3 regions of the Rahnella sp. CFA14(1/10) genome follow, and region 2 is predicted to be linked to each of the others. Evidence: predicted binding sites of a transcription regulator. Region 2 holds the regulator's gene; each other region holds the start of a gene.

Region 1 (6,567 bases), on a different contig from region 2:
GTGTCCGCCGGGTCGCTCGACTGCGGGCCTAAATGACGATATTCATCGACAAACAGCCCCATATCCCATTTTGCGGCCAGAACATCGCGAACGGCGCGATCAATATCTTTTTGGCTGACCAGACCGTCGGCGAGTAAGCCTTTCAGGTATTTACCGTACATATTGTCGGCCATGTCCATATCGACACCGGCTTTCAGCGCCATCGCGGCAGCCTGACGATCATCTTCGGCCACGCCGTGTTTGACCAGCCCGCCAATAGCCCCGTGATCACTGACGGTCAGGCCCCTGAACTGCCAGTCGTCGCGCAGAATATCTTTCAGTAACCAGGTATTCGAGGTGGCGGGAATGCCGTTAACGCTGTTGAGCGCCACCATTACACCGCCGGCACCGGCATCCACTGCCGCTTTATACGGCGGCATGTAATCATTGAACATGCGGGTCAGGCTCATATCGACGGTGTTGTATTCACGACCGCCTTCGACAGCACCGTACAACGCATAGTGCTTGACGTTTGCCATGACGGCATCAGGAGCAGACGGATCTTTGCCCTGATAACCGGTAACCATTTCATGCGCGAGGCGCGAGGTCAGATAGGTATCTTCGCCGAAACCTTCTGAGACACGCCCCCAGCGCGGATCACGGGTAATATCGACCATCGGTGAGAACGTCATGTTCAGGCCATCGGCTGCCGTTTCCAGTGCCGAAATGCGTGCGCTGGTGGCAACTGCCTGCATGTCCCAACTCGCCGCCAGACCGAGGCTGATAGGAAAAATGGTGCGCTGACCATGCACCACATCATAGGCATAAAACGGTGGGATTTTCAGGCGGCTGTACTGCACCTGATCCTGCATACGGCGAATATCAGGTTTCGTTACAGTATTAAACACGCCACCGACTTTACCGGCGCGGATGTCAGCCATAATCGCTTCTTTTTGGTACTCAGGCCCCACAGTGACCAGATTCAGCTGACCGATTTTTTCATCAAGGGTCATTTTTTTCATCAGGTCAGCAATGAACGCGTTGCGTTCTTTCACCTGATCCTGAGGTATGCCCGTTGTTTCAACGGCGAGAGAAGAAGCAGAACTTACCAGTAACACTAACGCGCCAAGCATGTGATGCGTATTCATCGGAATTCCTTCAGCCATAAACAGGGGAGCTAAATCAGAGAAAATTCAGCAGCCTGAAGCAAACAAAGCAATGATCATTCTAAGAAAAGTATAGAGTGAGAATCTAATACGTCCGTTCAACTATTAGCAATGAATAGTTTAGACGCCAACACAATATCTTTTTACCTTTCGGGACATCCCGCAATTTACAGGTAATCAGAATGATAGATACAAAAAGACCTTTGATGCATCACGCAAATTTTTATATTTAGGATTACATGACATCTGGCTGAACAAATAAGCATCAAAAGTCTGGCGGGGGAAGCGCGTGGATAATACAAAAGGGCAGCACATACGGCTCTGCCCTTTAATATTCAGGAATATCCGCTAAGGACATCAGACTAATAGTAGTAAGACATATCGGTCGGGGTTTTACTCATGACATCAAAGAAAACGTCTTTGGTGTTTGCCCAGAACTGCGCGATGGCAACGGCGTTGTAGCTCATGCCCATCAGGCTCATGACAAAAAAACAGGTCACGGTCAGACCGATACCGCTGCAAACGAATGCCATGGTATTGCGGCTGGACTGGCGACAAACAATATTAAGCTGGCTGGTGCAGAACATCAAAAAGGCGCTCAGCAATTCCCAGCGCATCATTAAAATCCCGGCAGTTAATGTACCCATCGATAAAATCCTTACTCACTACAGCCGCTTGCACGAAGCCAAAAAACAGCCGGAGGACTGCTACAACAGGCGGGCAATGGGCTTTACTGAAGAAATGGTGAATTACAATTATGTGACGACGGTCACATTATATCACCGGATTTTATTTTTGAGTAAAAAATGTGCGCTAATGAAAAATAGGCATAACACATCAACTTATTTTGATGATGTGTTATGAAAGCGGCTAAATCGCGATGTCTGCCGACGGGATAATTACGCGCCGTAGCCCATGACTTGTAACAGATGCTGAGCCTGCTGTACCGCTTCCTGCCGGTGTGCGACGCCCAGTTTCTGGTAGAGATTACGGATATGCGTTTTGATCGTCGTCGAGGCTACATCCAGCTCACCGGCAATCTGGTCATTACTGTAGCCGGAGTAAATCAGCCCCAGAACCTGCCATTCGCGCTGAGTCAGCGGGCTGGTGCGGATAAGTTCCGGCACCTGCGGATGGGTCAGTAGTTTGTTCACAAAGCCTTCGTCGAAATGGGCAAACTTATGGCGGTGATGCTGGTTAATTTCGCGCAAAATCTGTTGGGCGCGACGCTGTTCCAGCTCCGGCAACAGATTAAGCTGGATCAGCTGGCGCAGTTGTTGCGCCATCATTTCCCCTTCAATGACGAAATGGCTGATAAAACCGGTGCGGTTCGCCAGTGACAGCGCTTCGATCAATACCTTTTGGGCGTCACTTCTGCGCCCGGTTTGCCAGTAAAGTAAGTTACTCAGCAGTAAATTGCGGTTGAGATCGCTGGTCAGGCGCAGCTGCCGGGCATTCAGATTCAGTTCATCCAGCACCACTTCTGCTTCATCAAACTTTTCCAGCAAAATTTGTACACGGGCGATGTTGCGCCACTGACCTTGCTGAAAATGGTTATCCGCCATATCCGGTTTACGCGCCTGTTGCAGCCACTGACGTGCCGCGTTTTTATCGCCAATCATCTGCCAGTAAATCACACGTGGCTTATCGGTATTGGTCAGCCAGTCGATGTGATACTGACCCGTTTTCAGCAACGCTTCACAGCGCTGCAAATGGTGATGGGCATTGTCGAGCTGGCCGCGTGCCAGCGAACATTTCGCCAGCATCGCCAGACATTGCAACTGCTGCTGTGGCTGGAAGTTGGTCAGCACATTAAGCCCTTCACGCGCGGCTTCTTCCGCATCATCGAGCCGCGACCACGACCACAAAAGTTGTGAACGTAAACGCAGTAAAAATTCGTGCATCGGCAATTGTTCCAGATGCTGTTCGCGTACCAGTTCAAAAGCGCGATCCTGCATCTCAAACGCGGCCTGCAAAAAACCCTGAGCAATCAGGATCTCACTCTGTTGCAGCAGCGCCCATAAAGCGTAGTGATAGGCTTCGTAACGGCGTGCGATTTGTTCGGTCTGTTGCATCAGCGGCAGTGCGCGGGTGAGATCCCCTTTGCAGTGCTGGATTTCACCGGTGACGGATGTCGCCACAATGCGGCTGTAATAGCTTTCATAAGGCAGATAACGCAGGGCCTCAGCGGCCAGTTTTTCCGCTTCATCCTGTCGTCCGTCGTTGATGGCCACCTGTGCACGCAGCGCATCAAACTCGGCTGCCTGCGCCTGTTCCATCACAATATTACGCTGTTTCATTTCGTTTTCAGCGCGAGCCAGCAGCACGTCGACTTCAGCATAACGGTGCTGGCTTTGTGCCAGCCATGCCTGTAACAGCACCAGCTTAGGATTCTGAATCAGCCGGTCGTAAGGCAGGGCGGCCAGACATTCTTCCAGCAACGCCAGTTCGCTTTGATTAAACAGCGCCCAGGCGTGTTGCAGCAGAATATCGCGCAGCAGATGAGTGTCTTCGGCACCCAGCGCATGATGAATCGCTTCGGCAGGGAAACCTTGTGCCAGCCAGCCTTCGGCGGCAGCGCGATGAATAGCGGGCAGCTCAGACGCCAGTTCCCACTGACAGCGCTGCCGCAGGAAGGTGGCAAACAGCGGGTGGAAGTTAAACCATTCGCCGCTGTCATCCATGCGATTAATGAATAACCCCTGGCGCTCCAGCTCCTCCAGACGTTGCTGACCATTTTCACTGCCGGTCAGGCGCACAATCAGCGCATCGTTCATCGAGCGCAACAGCGAGCAGCGCAGGAGAAAATCACGCGTCGGTGCATCAACGCGATTCAGAACTTCATCCACCAGATATTCAGAAAGATGGCTGGCATTCAACCCGGCCAGCTTACGTGCGGACTGCTGGGTCGAATGCTGGGAAGAGTGCGAAGACTGCCGTGCCGATAGGGCAATCAGTTGCAACGCGGTGGCCCATCCTGCGACTTCGTCACATAACCGGCTACTGTCCGCCTGCTCAATCGGGTCTTTCAGCCGGTTATCGAAAAATTGCTGTGTTTCCGGATGCGTAAAGGCCAGATGCGAAGCGTTGAGCTCCAGCAGTTGCTCGCGTACACGCATATTGGCGATGCCCAGCGGCGGCAGGGTGCGTGAAAGCACCACCAGTGAAAGATTTTCCGGCTGATGGCGCAGGAAAAAACGCATCCCTTCATGAATGGCATCATTGGAAATCAGATGATAATCATCGATGACCAGCAGCAACGGGCTGTGCCAGTCGGAAAGTTCCACAAAAAGCTGGGCAAACAGCGCCGGCAGACTGGCGTACTGATGCTTCAGACTCAGCGCTTCGCTTTTGACGCAATGTCCGCCGCAGGCCTGCTGCACAGCAGCAATCAGATAGCAGGCAAAGCGCTCCGGCTGATTGTCGCTTTCATCAAGAGAATACCAGCCCAGATCGCTTTTGCCTGCTGCCCAGTGCGCCACCAGCGTCGTTTTCCCATAGCCCGCCGGACTGGCGACCAGGGTCAGACGATAATTCGGCGCAGTCGAGAGCTTCGTCAGCAGACGTTCCCGAACTACTGTATTTTGCTGCCGCACCGGGCGGCTTAATTTTGAAGGGATCAGCATTTTTTTCGATTCTTTTGACAGAAAGGGACAGAGGGGTGTTATTTATTTCACAGCGTGTAATTAATCACTTTTTCTAAAGTCCTCCTTTGAAACATTGATTGCAAGAATGTTACGTTTTTACATGCCGTTAAGTTGCTCTGCATCACACTTCTTAATACAAATTTTCAGGCGTTTGCCCTGAACCTCCGTCTCCTCCGGCTACGCCCCGTTTCTCCTCCCTGCCTAATCTTTACCGGGATGATGCCGCTGACCGATACACACGTCAGCATAGTGATAATCAACATCAGGCTTTCCCTACAAATTCCCCGATAAAGAGGCATGAAATGCAGGTGACTTTAGATAAGACGCAATTTTTAGCCGCGCTGAAACGCCAGTGGCAAGGGTTCGGTTTGCAACAGGCACAGGATATGACACCGCATCAGTGGTGGCAGGCTACCAGTGCCGCATTATCTGAACAATTGAGTGCGCAGCCTGCGGCAAAAGCGACAAAACAGCCTCAGCGCCACGTTAACTATATCTCGATGGAGTTCCTGATCGGGCGCCTGACCGCAAACAATCTGATCAATCTCGGCTGGTATGACACGGTCAGTCAGGCGCTGAAAGAGCAGGGGGTTGAACTGGCCGATGTGCTGGAGCAGGAAACCGATCCGGCACTCGGCAATGGCGGGTTAGGCCGTCTGGCTGCCTGTTTCCTCGATTCTATGGCAACCGTCGGGCAACCCGCGACCGGCTATGGTCTGAACTATCAGTATGGTCTTTTCCGCCAGTCGTTCAGCGAAGGTAAGCAACAGGAAGCGCCGGACAGCTGGCATCGCGAAAGCTATCCGTGGTTCAGCCACAATAGCTCGCTGTCTGTAGATGTCGCGTTCGGCGGCAAACTGACGAAAAACGAAAAGGGCGTTCAACGCTGGCAGCCCGCGTTTACCCTGCGGGGGGAAGCCTGGGATCTGCCGGTGGTCGGTTACAAAAATGGTGTCACCCAACCGCTGCGCCTGTGGCAGGCCACTGACGTACATCCGTTCGATCTGACGTTGTTCAATGACGGTGAATTTCTTAAAGCCGAGCAAAAAGGCATTGATGCGGCCAAACTCACCAAAGTGCTTTATCCGAATGACAATCATGACGCCGGTAAACGCCTGCGCCTGATGCAGCAATATTTCCAGTGCGCCTGCTCGGTGGCCGATATCCTGCGCCGCCATCATTTCCTTGGCCGGAAAATTGAGGATTTACCGAAATTCGAAGTCATCCAGCTCAATGATACGCACCCGACCATTGCCATTCCTGAGCTGCTGCGTATTTTGCTCGACGAACATCAGCTTGACTGGGATGCGGCCTGGGCGATCACCCGTCAGACATTCGCGTACACCAACCACACACTGATGCCGGAAGCGCTGGAATGCTGGGATGAAAAACTGGTGCGCAGCCTGCTTCCCCGCCATTTCTCGTTGATCAAAGCCATCAATGCCCGCTTTAAAAAGGTGGTCGAAAAACAGTGGCCGGGTGACAAAGCCGTATGGGAAAAACTGTCAGTTCATCAGGACAAACAAGTGCGGATGGCGAATCTGTGCGTGGTCAGTGGTTTTGCGGTGAACGGCGTGGCAGCGTTGCATTCCGAACTGGTGGTCAAAGATCTGTTCCCGGAATACCACCTGCTGTGGCCGAATAAATTCCATAACGTGACCAACGGCATCACACCGCGCCGCTGGCTGAAACAGTGTAACCCTGCGCTGTCATCGCTGATTGATGACACCCTGAAAACGGAATGGGTGAATGACCTCGACGCGCTGAAAGGGCTG
Region 2 (6,567 bases):
GAACCTTGCGCTTACCGGCTGGAACGCGGTTCATCACGGATTTATCAGCACTATCTGCTCGGTCAGCTCAAAGGCAATGCCTCGCGTAAGCTGGCAAAATACCCTGGGACATTGCCCGTCACGCTGGCGCAACTGAAAGCCATGCGTCGTCTTCGTGAATTTGACGATGCTATTACCTCAAAAGCGCACGGATTTACCGACGCGCTGGATTATTACCGCCGGTGCAGCGGTCTGCCGTTACTGGCACAGGTCAGAACCCCCCTGCTGATTATCCACGCCAAAGACGATCCGTTTATGACACCCGACGTCATCCCGAAAGCAGAAGATTTACCGGATTGCGTGGAATATCAGTTAACGGAACATGGCGGACATGTCGGCTTTGTGTCCGGCAGCTTACGTAACCCCCAAATGTGGCTGGAACAACGCATTCCGGCCTGGATCGCCCCCTATTTAGAAAATAAGACTAAGGAAAAAACAGAGTGATTATTCCCTGGCAGGAACTGGATCCTGAACTGCTCACCAGCGTGGTGGAATCCTTCGTATTGCGCGAAGGCACCGATTACGGCGAGCAGGAAAGATCGCTGGAACAAAAAGTCGATGACGTGAAACGTCAGCTGAAAAGCGGTGATATTGTGCTGGTATGGTCAGAGTTGCATGAAACGCTGAATATTATGCCACGCGGTCAGTTCCGCGCCGGGCAGGAAGAAGTGCCGCAGGACGGGTAGAGCCGCTCGAAAGCAGGTTGTGACAACCTGTCACTTCGCGAATAAATATGGTAACAATAGGCTTAATTATGCGCAGCACGGCACTACATTTTCAACCACAGAAAAGACCGCGTCACGCCAGCCTGTATCCCCTTTCTGGAGAAAAGCATTTATGTCAGCCAAACATCCTGTTATTGCCGTTACCGGTTCGAGCGGTGCAGGCACCACGACCACCAGCGTGGCGTTTCGTAAAATATTTCAACAGCTTGGCTTACGCGCTGCGGAGCTGGAAGGCGACAGTTTTCACCATTTCACCCGTCCTGAAATGGATGCGGCGATCCGTAAGGCACGCGATCTCGGGCGCCACATCAGTTATTTCGGGCCGGAAGCCAATGACTTTGGTTTGCTGGAAAAAAGCTTTATCGAATATGGCAAAACCGGCACCGGCCGTTCACGTAAGTATTTGCATACTTATGACGAAGCGGTTCCCTATAATCAGGTGCCGGGCACGTTTACGCCATGGCAGGCGTTGCCGGAACCAACGGATATCTTATTCTATGAAGGCCTGCACGGCGGTGTAGTGACAGACAAAATTGATGTCGCCGCCCAGGTCGATTTGCTGGTCGGCGTTGTGCCTATCGTTAACCTGGAGTGGATCCAGAAACTGGTGCGCGATACCGGGGAGCGTGGCCATTCACGTGAAGCAGTGATGGATTCCGTCGTGCGTTCGATGGATGATTATATCAGCTACATTACGCCGCAGTTTTCCCGCACCCACATCAACTTCCAGCGTGTGCCGACTATCGACACCTCAAACCCGTTCGCAGCAAAAGCCATTCCGTCACTGGATGAAAGCTTTGTGGTGATCCATTTCCAGGGACTGGACGACATCGATTTCCCCTATCTGCTGGCAATGTTGCAGGGGTCATTTATCTCGCACATCAAAACGCTGGTGGTACCAGGTGGGAAAATGGGGCTGGCAATGGAGCTGATCATGGCGCCACTGGTGCAGCGCCTGATGGAAGGTAAGAAAATCGAGTAAACTTTATTCCGCTGCAATCACTTCAAAGCTGTGGGTGATGGTGGCCGCTTTACCCAACATCAGAGACACTGAACAGTATTTTTCGGCAGAAAGGCTGACCGCACGTTCAACAATCTTATCGGTCAGATCCTTACCGGTGACGATAAAATGCAGATTGATATGCGTGAACAGACGCGGCGCTTCTTCGCGGCGTTGTGAAGTCAGCTTCACTTCACAATCACGCACGTCATTACGGCCTTTCTGTAAAATAGATACCACGTCAATTGCACTGCAGCCGCCTGCGGACATCAGTAACATTTCCATCGGGCTTGGGGCTTTATCGCCCGCGTTACCATCCATTGAAATCTGATGACCCGACGCTGACTCACCTAAAAAGGTCAGCCCTTCAACCCATTTGACACGTGCGTGCATGAACTATTCTCCCGGTGAATAAACTTTTAGAAATCTGCTCTCAGAGTACCCTTTAGACCAAAATCTGGCAACGTAACCCGATCGCCATCATGCTGAAGCGAGACAACAGAAGACAGCATCTCAAACCTGTGCTACAAACAAAGCCGAAACATACTTTCCAGTAAATTGCGGTGACGGTTTTTGCGGTTTAAGAACAGAACCCACGGTGTTAACAGCAATAAACAGGCTGTTGCACTCCGACATCCGCTTGCAGCATTTCTGGGGAGTTATATGCTGAAAGGGCGCTTTGGATTTGAAGTGCCATACAGGGAACTCTGAGCCCTGTGATTTTGGGCAGCGATAACAACAGAGGATAATAGCTAATGGTTCTCGGCAAGCCACAAACAGACCCGACTCTTGAATGGTTCCTGTCTCACTGTCATATACATAAGTATCCTTCTAAAAGTACGCTGATTCACCAGGGTGAAAAAGCCGAAACGCTTTACTACATCGTGAAAGGGTCAGTTGCTGTCCTGATTAAAGATGAAGAAGGCAAGGAAATGATACTGTCCTACCTTAACCAAGGTGACTTCATCGGTGAGCTGGGACTCTTCGAAGAAGGTCAGGAACGTAGTGCCTGGGTACGTGCTAAAACTGCCTGTGAAGTGGCTGAAATTTCGTATAAAAAGTTCCGCCAGCTGATTCAGGTTAACCCGGATATTCTGATGCGTCTCTCCGCGCAGATGGCCAACCGTCTGCAAGTGACGTCAGAGAAAGTCGGCAACCTTGCCTTCCTCGACGTAACCGGTCGTATCGCTCAAACGTTGCTCAACCTGGCTAAACAGCCTGATGCAATGACCCATCCGGACGGGATGCAAATCAAGATTACCCGTCAGGAAATTGGCCAAATCGTCGGTTGTTCACGTGAAACAGTCGGACGAATCCTCAAAATGCTGGAAGATCAGAGCCTGATCTCCGCACACGGGAAAACGATTGTCGTTTACGGCACACGTTAATCCCTCGAAAATTGGCGCGGCAGAATACTGTCGCGCCTTTTTTATGGGCTAAGCTTTACCCATGACGTTATGGCGAAAACTGTTTTACCATCCTGAAGTGAATTACGCGCTGCGCCAGACGCTGGTGTTGTGCCTGCCTGTTGGCATTTGCTGGCTGTTTGGCAACTTGCAAATGGGTCTGCTGTTTTCCCTCTGCCCGGCCTGCTGTAACATCGCCGGTCTGGATACCCCGCACAAACGCTTTTTCAAACGTCTGATCGTCGGCGGTTCACTGTTTGCCGTGAGCAGCATTCTGCTGCAACTGATGCTGGAAAACTGGCACGTTCCGCTGCCGCTGATCATGCTATCGCTGGCGTTATTGCTCGGCGTTACCGGTGAAATCAGCCCGTTACATGCGCGCCTGTTACCCGGCGCGCTGGTAGCCACTATTTTCACACTGAGTATGGTCGGCGTGCGCCCGATGTGGCAGGCACCGGTGCTGTTCGCAGCAGGCACAGCCTGGTACGGGGTGTTTAACTGGGTGTGGTTTCGTATTTCGCAAGAACAGCCTATGCGCGAAACGCTCAGCCAGCTTTATCTGCAACTCGCGGATTATTTCGAGGCCAAGTACAGTCTGCTGACGCAACATACCGATCCCGAGACGGCGTTGCCGCCATTACTTACCCGTCAGCAGCAGGTTATCGACCTGATTGCCCTGCTTTATCAGCAATTACACATGCTGCCACAACACGGACATCATCATCACCATAAGCGACTGTTTCAGCTTTTTCAGGTTGCTCTCGATTTGCAGGAGCACATTACCGTCAGCCTGCATCAGCCGGAGGAAGTACAGAAACTGGTTGAGGAAAGCCATGCAGAAGCGGTAATCCGCCGCAATGCGCAGGTGATTTCCACCCGTCTTCGGGTGATTGCCGGCGATATTCTTTATCACCGTTTATCTGAGCGCTTTACCATGGCCAATGAGCTGGCTGCGCTGGAGAAAATCGCCGCGCGTAACCCGGACAATCCGGTTGGCCAGTTTTGTTATTACCATTTCAGCCGCATTGCGCGCCTGCTGCGGACCCAGCGCCCGTTATACCGGCGCGATCTGATGAGCACCCAGCCACGGCTGCCCTTCTGGACTGCGCTAAAAAGCTATCTTTCTTTCAAATCCGTGGCCCTGCGTAATGCCGCGCGTCTGGGCATTATTTTGGCGATTGGCAGCAGCCTGGGGCTGTTCTTCAATTTGCCCAAACCGTACTGGATTTTGCTGACTATCATGCTGGTCAGCCAGAACGGCTATAACGCCACTCGGGTCAGGATCCAGCACCGTGCGCTCGGTACGCTGGCAGGTTTGCTGATTGCTTCAGGATTGTTAAAACTGGCGCTACCGGAAAGCACCACGCTGCTGTGCATGCTGCTGATCACCTTGTTGTCCTATACGGTTTTACGCAAAAATTACGGGCTGGCGATGGTCGGCATGACGGTGACGGCAGTGTATACCCTGCAACTACTGGCGATGAACGGTGTGCATTTTCTGATACCACGACTGGTCGATACGCTGCTCGGCTGTGCGCTGGCCTTCGGTGGCACCCTCTGGCTATGGCCGCAATGGCAAAGCGGTTTGCTGCGCCAGAACGCGCATCAGGCGCTGGAAACGTATCAGGACGCTATCCGTCTGCTGCTTGAGGAAAACCCCGACACCGCAAAACTGGCGTATACCCGTATGCAGGTCAATCAGGCGCACAATAAGCTGTTCACTTCTTTAAACCAGGCGATGCAGGAGCCCGGCTTTAACTCGCATTATCTGGCAGACATGCGGTTATGGGTGACACACAGCCAGTTTGTGGTCGAACATATCAACGCGATGACAATCCTCGCACGCGAACATTATATGTTGCCGGAAAAACTGGCGACGGAATATTTGCAGACCTGCGAAATCGCACTGCAAAGCTGCCAGCAACGACTGCTCTATGACGGGCCGGGCAGCGAGAATAATCTGTTTAATGCGCCGGAACTTCATCCGGATATGCCGCTGACCGAAATGGAACGCCACCTGCGGCGCGTGATTTCACATCTCAGCGTAATGCATACGATCTCGTCACTGGCGTGGAAGCAACGACCACATCATGGGATCTGGCTGACGCGGCGGGCGTGAAGGGGGAGACCCCTTTCAAATCCCCCTTTTTACTGGCTTGCAGCCAGACTGCTTTTTGAAATGGAGAAACTTTCGGCTTTTCAATTGCCGTGATCGCTTAACTCACCGCGCCGAAACCGACCAAAGAGGGCTAGTCATAGCCCTCTTTGGTCGGTTTCGGCGCAAGAGACCATGTGATAAATGTTAGTGGGAAACCGAAATTTTCTCGATCAAGCGTTTAAAGACGGGGCCGTGGGGATCACCCCCCACAAACTTTCCCCACCGCCTTCTCAAACCTTTCCATCCCTTCGCTGATGTCAGCGAAATCAATCACCAGTGAAGGCGCAAACCGCATCACGTTTGGTCCGGCGACCAGCATCATCAGCCCGGCTTCTGCGGCTGCGGCATGGAATTCTCCGGCACGGTTTTTATACGCATCGGCAAGCTCGGCGCCGATCAGCAGCCCCTGACCACGGAACTCGTTGAAGATGTGATATTTCTGATTGATGGCATCCAGCGCGCTGATGAATTTCTCGCGGCGTTCGTTGATGCCAGCCAGTACGTCAGGTGTATTGATGATATCCAGCGCAGCTTCAGCCACCGCACAGGCCAGCGGGTTGCCGCCGTAGGTGGTGCCGTGTTTGCCCGGCTCCATAACGGAAGCCACTTCTTCAGTTGCCAGCATGGCACTGACCGGGAAACCGCCGCCGAGCGCTTTGGCTGTGGTCAGAATATCGGGCGTCACGCCGTAGTGCATATAGCTGAACAGCTTGCCGCTGCGTCCCATACCGCTTTGTACTTCATCCAGAACCAGCAGCGCCTGATGTTTGTCACAAAGCTCGCGCAGGCCTTGCAGAAACGCCTGGGTAGCGGGGGTAACGCCGCCCTCCCCCTGCACCGGCTCAACCACAATGGCGCAGGTGTGGTCGTCGATCACCGCCTTTACGGCATCCAGATCGTTGAACGGCACATGCACAATGTCAGCGGGTTTCGGGCCGAAGCCGTCGGAGTATTTCGGCTGGCCACCCACGGAAACTGTGAACAACGTGCGACCATGGAAGGCGTTATGGAAAGCGATGATCTTACTTTTGTACGGGCTGTGACGGTGTGAAGCATAGTAACGCGCCAGTTTAAAAGCCGCTTCGTTGGCTTCAGCGCCGGAGTTAGCGAAAAATACACGGTCGGCAAAAGTGGCATCGATCAGCTTCTGCGCCAGTCGCAGGGCGGGTTCATTGGTAAATACGTTACTGACATGCCAGAGGGTTTCGCCCTGCTCATGCAACGCTTTCACCAGTGCCG
Region 3 (6,567 bases), on a different contig from region 2:
GAAATTGCTGACCCGTCTGCGTCTGACCGATTACGCCGATCGTTTTCCGTTGCATCTTTCCGGTGGCCAGCAACAGCGTGTGGCTATTGCCCGTGCGCTGATGATGGAGCCTCAGGTTCTGCTGTTTGATGAACCGACCGCCGCGCTTGACCCGGAAATCACCGCCCAGATCGTCAGCATTATTCGCGAACTGGCCGGTACCGGCATTACTCAGGTTATCGTGACCCACGAAGTTGAAGTTGCGCGTAAAACCGCCAGCCGCGTGGTGTACATGGAAAATGGCCGCATTGTCGAGCAAGGCGATGCCTCCGTTTTCGCACAGCCGCAAACCAAAGAGTTTGCCAGCTACCTTTCCCACTAAACGGTCTTTCTATCAATATATTGATTGATGTTTCTACGGAGTTTGCGATGAAAAAATTAGTAATTGCCGCGGTTCTGGCTACCGTCAGTTTGTCTGCCAGCGCTGCTGATACCATCCGTTTCGCGATGGAAGCGTCTTATCCTCCGTTTGAGTTTGTAGACTCCAGCAATCAGATCCAGGGCTTTGACGTCGATCTGGCTAATGCCATGTGTAAAGAGATGCAGGCGACCTGTACGTTCACTAATCAGGCATTCGACAGCCTGATCCCAAGCCTGAAGTTCCGCCGTTTTGACGCGGTCATTTCCGGCATGGACATCACGCCTGAACGTCAGAAACAAGTGGCTTTCACCAACCCGTACTATGACAACTCTGCGATTTTCATCGCCCATTCTGGTCAGTTCACTGACGTTGCAGCACTCAAAGGCAAACGTGTCGGTATGCAAAACGGCACGACTCATCAGAAATACCTGATGGATAAGCACCCTGAAATCACTGCTGTTCCTTACGACAGCTATCAGAATGCCGTGCTGGATCTGAAAAATGGTCGTCTGGACGCCGTATTTGGTGACACCGCCGTGGTGAACGAATGGCTGAAACAAAACAAAAATCTGGCCGCTGTGGGTGACAAAATCACTGACCCGACCTACTTCGGTACCGGCCTGGGTGTTGCGGTTCGTCAGAACAATACGGAATTGCTGACTAAACTGAATGATGCTCTGGCAAAAGTGAAAGCAGACGGCACTTACAAGACGCTGTATTCAAAATGGTTCCAGCAATAAGTTTGCCTATCAATGACTGAATTCCAACCTTTAGCAAGCGCCGCCGGGATGACCGTCGGCCTTGCCGTTTGTGCGCTGATCCTCGGCCTGGTGCTGGCGATGATCTTCGCCGTCTGGGAATCCGCGCCGTGGAAGCCGCTTAGCTGGCTCGGCACCGCGTGGGTAACCGTGCTGCGCGGTCTGCCGGAAATCCTGGTGGTGCTGTTCATCTATTTTGGTTCCTCGCAACTGCTGATGGTGCTGGCTGACGGCTTTAATATCAATCTCGGCCTGTTCGCTATTCCGGTCAAACTGCCCATTGAGAACTTCGAAGTTAGCCCGTTTGTGTGCGGGGTGATCGCGCTTTCTTTGCTGTATTCGGCTTACGCTTCACAGACTCTGCGCGGTGCACTGAAAGCCGTACCGCAAGGACAATGGGAATCCGGTCAGGTACTGGGCATGAAAAAATCGGCGATTTTCTTCCGTCTGATCATGCCGCAGATGTGGCGCCATGCGTTGCCGGGGCTGAGTAATCAGTGGCTGGTTCTGCTTAAAGATACCGCGCTGGTGTCGCTTATCAGCGTCAATGATCTGATGCTGCAAACCAAAAGCATTGCCACCCGCACGCAGGAGCCGTTTACCTGGTATGTGATTGCGGCGTGTATTTATCTGCTTGTCACCCTGTTCAGCCAGTTCGTGATTAAACGCATCGAACTGCGTACCACACGCTTTGAACGGAGTGCTTCCTGATGTGGGAATATTTACCTGAAGTTCTGAAAGGTTTGCACACCAGCCTGACGCTGACCGTGGCTGCGCTGCTTGTGGCGCTGCTGCTGGCGATGATTTTCACCGTTATGCTGACGCTGAAAGTGCAGATTGCCAGCCAGATCGTCAAAGGTTACATCACGCTGTTTACCGGTACACCGTTGCTTGTGCAAATCTTCCTGATTTACTACGGCCCCGGTCAGTTTCCGTCGATCCGGGAGATTCCCTGGTTATGGGAGGTGCTGTCGCAGCCGTGGCTTTGTGCGATGTTTGCGCTGGCGCTGAACAGCGCGGCGTATACCACACAGCTGTTTACGGGTGCGGTACGTGCCATTCCGTCTGGTCAGTGGCAATCCTGCGAAGCGCTGGGCATGTCTAAACCACAGACCCTGCGCATTCTGTTGCCTTATGCCTTTAAGCGCGCATTGTCGTCATATTCTAACGAAGTGGTGCTGGTGTTTAAAAGTACCTCGCTGGCCTACACCATTACGCTGATGGATGTGATGGGCCACAGTCAGCTGATGTACGGGCGGACCTATGACGTGATGGTGTTCGGTGCCGCAGGGGTGGTTTATCTTTGTGTGAACGGGTTGCTGACCCTGATGATGCGCCTGATTGAGCGTCGCGCCCTGGCGTTTGAACGTCGCAACTGATACTGATAGCCAGATAGCACTCTGCAGGGACGAGAAATCGTCCCTTTTTTGTGTCTGAAAACCAGCCTCATTCCATTTTTATAGTTTTTTAATCAATTTTATTGCATATAAATTCATTTAGTGGCACTTTATCAGACGGTCTCACTTCCTGCCAGTTGCCAGATTAGAGTAATAAAATCAGTAAACTGTACCAAGAAGGGAATGTCATTTTTTAAACAGGAACGTATTGCATGAAAAAGCTGATCCTCGCTGCCCTCTTGTCTGCCAGTGCTTTTGCTGCCACCGGCGCTGATACTCTTCGTTTCGGCACTTCCGCCACGTATCCGCCGTTTGAATCGATCGGAGCTGATAACCAGATTATTGGTTTTGATATCGATCTGGCGAAAGCGCTGTGCAAGCAAATGCAGGAAACCTGTACTTTCACCAATCAGCCGTTTGATGGTCTGATCCCGGCACTGAAATTCCGTCGTTTCGATGTGATTATTTCCGGTATGGATATCACCGAAGAGCGCAGCAAACAGGTGACGTTCACCCAGCCTTACTATGCCAACACCGCGATGATCATCGGGCCGAAAGGCAAGTTCGCTTCTGTTGCAGACCTGAAAGGTAAACGCGTCGGCCTGGAGAATGGCACCACACACCAGAAATACCTGATGGAAAAGCATCCTGAAATCACCACGGTCGGCTACGACAGCTATCAGAACGCGATTCTGGATCTCAAGAGTGGTCGTCTGGACGGACTGTTAGGGGATACCGCGGTCCTGAACGGCTGGCTGAAATCCAATCCGAACCTGGGTGAAGTCGGTGAACTGATTAAAGATCCGCAATACTTTGGTACCGGCGTTGGTATGGCAGTGCGCCCTGATAATCAGGCACTGCTGGCGAAGCTAAACACGGCACTTGAAGAAATTAAAGCCAACGGCGAATTCCAAAAGATCAATGACAAGTGGTTCCCGGCTCACTGATTCCCGCTTAAATCTCTTTTAACAGTCGTCTGAAAAGGCGGCTGTTATGCGTAATATCTCCCAAATATGCAACGAAGCAGAACTTATTACATCTAAAAAGTGATATTCGTCACACTACATTCATGGAATGACTTTTACACTGTTCAACCGTAATCACTGCGAGATCGAATGTTTATGCACGCACGTTTTCACACCGCCTTTGCGGCACTCCCTGAAAATTTATCCTCCGCCCTTGAGCCGTTTCTGCGACATGATGACTTCCCGGCAATGCTCACTGCGGCTGACGTTGCGCAGATAAAACAGGCGACCGGGCTGGACGATGGCGCGCTGGCATTTGCTCTGTTGCCTCTGGCCGCGGCCTGCTCCGTTACACCTATCTCTCATTTTAATGTGGGCGCAGTGGCGCGCGGCACGTCGGGTAACCTGTATTTCGGTGCCAATATGGAGTTTGCCGGTGCCCCCATGCAACAGACAGTGCATGCAGAACAGTCAGCGGTAACCCACGCCTGGTTGCGCGGTGAAACCCGTCTGGTGTCGATTACCGTGAATTACACCCCCTGCGGCCATTGCCGCCAGTTTATGAATGAGCTGGCCAGCGGCACGGCACTGGATATTCATCTGCCCGATCGTGATGTGGCAACACTTGGCGATTATTTGCCGCACTCCTTTGGCCCGAAAGATCTGGACATCACGACCCTGCTGATGGACCAGGTAAACCACGGTTATACACTGAAAGATGCTGACTCCCTGGCACTTATTGCGCTGGATGCCTGCAATCAAAGTCATGCACCTTACAGTAAGTCACACAGCGGTGTGGCGCTGGAAACGCACAACGGTAAGCAGTTCGGGGGACGTTATGCCGAAAATGCCGCGTTCAACCCGGGCCTTCCTCCGTTGCAAGCCGCGTTAATCCTGCTGAATATGTCAGGGGAAGATTGCCACAACGTTCGCCGGGCAATACTGGTTGAACAAAAAGAAGCGTTGATCACTCAAAACGATGCTACGCGTGCCACCTTAACAGCGCTGGGCTGCGAAGATATCACCACGCTGACCTGCTGATAATGTGAGCCGGTTAACACTAAAGGCTCCGTTTCCGGAGTCTTTAGTTACATAACATTTTCATTACATTTGTCATTTGTAATACTTATTTCCTCTCTGTTACCCTCACCGCTCCGAAATATAAAAAACAACATTCTGACAACCGGAAGAGTAAAACGATGGAACTTGAATACGAAAGTAAACGCCCCCTGTACATTCCTCACGCTGGCCCGATCCTGTTAGAGTTTCCGTTACTGAATAAAGGCAGCGCTTTTACTGAAGAAGAGCGCAGTAACTTTAACCTTCATGGTTTGCTGCCTGAAGCAGTAGAGACCATCGAAGAACAGGCTGACCGTGCCTACCGCCAGTTTCAGAATTTCAAAACCGATATTGATAAACACATCTATCTGAGAAATATTCAGGACACCAATGAGACGTTGTTTTACCGTCTGCTGGACAGTCATCTCAGCGAAATGATGCCGGTGATTTATACACCGACGGTCGGCGAAGCCTGTGAGCACTTTTCCGATATTTACCGCCGCGCCCGTGGCCTGTTTATCTCTTATCCGAACCGCGCCCACATCGACGACATGCTGCAAAACGCCACCAAGCAACACGTTAAAGTTGTGGTGGTGACCGATGGCGAACGCATTCTCGGCCTGGGTGACCAGGGTATCGGCGGCATGGGCATTCCTATCGGTAAGCTTTCTCTGTACACCGCCTGTGGTGGCATCAGCCCGGCGTATACCTTGCCGGTGGTACTCGACGCCGGCACTAACAATCCGCAATTACTGAATGACCCGCTGTACATGGGCTGGCGTCATCCGCGCATTACCGGCGAAGAATATGAAGCGTTCGTTGATCAGTTCATCCAGGCGGTAAAAATCCGCTGGCCGAACGTGCTGTTGCAGTTTGAAGATTTCGCACAGAAAAATGCCATGCCGATCCTCGAACGCTACCGTGATGAGCTGTGCTGCTTTAACGACGATATTCAGGGCACAGCTTCCGTGGCCTTGGGCAGCCTGATCGCCGCCAGTAAAGCCGCCGGTGGCAAACTGAGCGATCAGACCGTCACCTTCCTCGGCGCTGGCTCTGCCGGTTGTGGTATCGCAGAACAAATCGTTGCGCAGATGAAATCTGAAGGTCTGAGCGAAGAAGAAGCCCGTGCAAAGGTCTTTATGGTCGACCGCTTTGGCTTACTGACCGACAAACTGCCTAACCTGCTGGATTTCCAGAGTAAACTGGTACAAAAAAGCAGCGCGCTGGCCAGCTGGGGCATGGAAAGCGACAGTGTCTCCCTGCTTGATGTGGTGCGTAACGCCAAGCCAACGGTACTGATCGGGGTTTCCGGCCAGCCAGGCCTGTTCACCGAAGAAATCATTCGTGAGATGCACAAACACTGCGCCCGTCCGGTGGTGTTGCCGCTCAGTAATCCGACATCCCGCGTTGAAGCCACACCGGCTGATATTCTGAACTGGACCGACGGCGCCGCGCTGGTCGCCACCGGCAGCCCGTTTGCTCCCGTGAGTCACAAAGGCAAGCTTTACCCTATCGCACAATGTAACAACTCCTTTATCTTCCCGGGTATCGGGCTGGGTGTGATTGCCTCGGGTGCCACCCGCGTTACTGACGGTATGCTGATGGCTGCCAGCCGGACGCTGGCAGAGTGTTCGCCGCTGGCCACTGAAGGCACAGGTTCGTTGCTGCCGGACGTTGATGATATTCAGGGTGTATCTAAATGCATCGCGATGGCCGTCGGTAAAGCCGCCCAATTGCAGGGCGTGGCGATGGTCACGTCAGAAGATTCGCTGTCGAAAGCCATCGAGCACAACTTCTGGGCACCGCAGTACCGGAGTTATAAACGTACGTCTTTCTGATCCCGCTGTAGCAAAAGAGTTCAGAGACCATGATCCAGACCAATGCTTGGTGCGTTGGTCTTTTTTTTCGTCCAAATTGCAGTACGTCGCGCAGATTAAGAAGTAATTTACTGAAAAATGCTGAAAAAACCTGCGAAGCCTGTGGATGCG

Evidence for each region. The regulator CRP, encoded in region 2, controls carbon source genes, mostly activating them, when cyclic AMP is high. The targets are predictions, from matches to a motif close to ATGTGANNNNNNTCACAT.
Region 1: the regulator CRP is predicted to act here: its motif matches at 1,903-1,920, upstream of EVX52_RS15420 (YjcB family protein).
Region 3: the regulator CRP is predicted to act here: its motif matches at 3,600-3,617, upstream of cdd (cytidine deaminase).

Annotation. Positions count from the first base shown of each region.
Region 1 is NZ_SEWS01000007.1:161,791-168,357, reverse strand. Features, by position in the region: gene bglX (beta-glucosidase BglX) at 1-1,127, opposite strand, end outside; gene EVX52_RS15420 (YjcB family protein) at 1,508-1,792, opposite strand; gene malT (HTH-type transcriptional regulator MalT) at 2,045-4,771, opposite strand; gene malP (maltodextrin phosphorylase) at 5,095-6,567, shown strand, end outside.
Region 2 is NZ_SEWS01000006.1:13,868-20,434, forward strand. Features, by position in the region: gene EVX52_RS13065 (hydrolase) at 1-483, shown strand, start outside; gene EVX52_RS13070 (YheU family protein) at 480-725, shown strand; gene EVX52_RS13075 (phosphoribulokinase) at 877-1,746, shown strand; gene EVX52_RS13080 (OsmC family protein) at 1,750-2,157, opposite strand; gene crp (cAMP-activated global transcriptional regulator CRP) at 2,520-3,152, shown strand; gene EVX52_RS13090 (YccS/YhfK family putative transporter) at 3,214-5,289, shown strand; gene EVX52_RS13095 (aspartate aminotransferase family protein) at 5,528-6,567, opposite strand, start outside.
Region 3 is NZ_SEWS01000004.1:305,528-312,094, forward strand. Features, by position in the region: gene artP (arginine ABC transporter ATP-binding protein ArtP) at 1-361, shown strand, start outside; gene artJ (arginine ABC transporter substrate-binding protein) at 409-1,140, shown strand; gene artQ (arginine ABC transporter permease ArtQ) at 1,153-1,869, shown strand; gene artM (arginine ABC transporter permease ArtM) at 1,869-2,537, shown strand; gene EVX52_RS10380 (arginine ABC transporter substrate-binding protein) at 2,768-3,502, shown strand; gene cdd (cytidine deaminase) at 3,677-4,561, shown strand; gene EVX52_RS10390 (NAD-dependent malic enzyme) at 4,720-6,417, shown strand.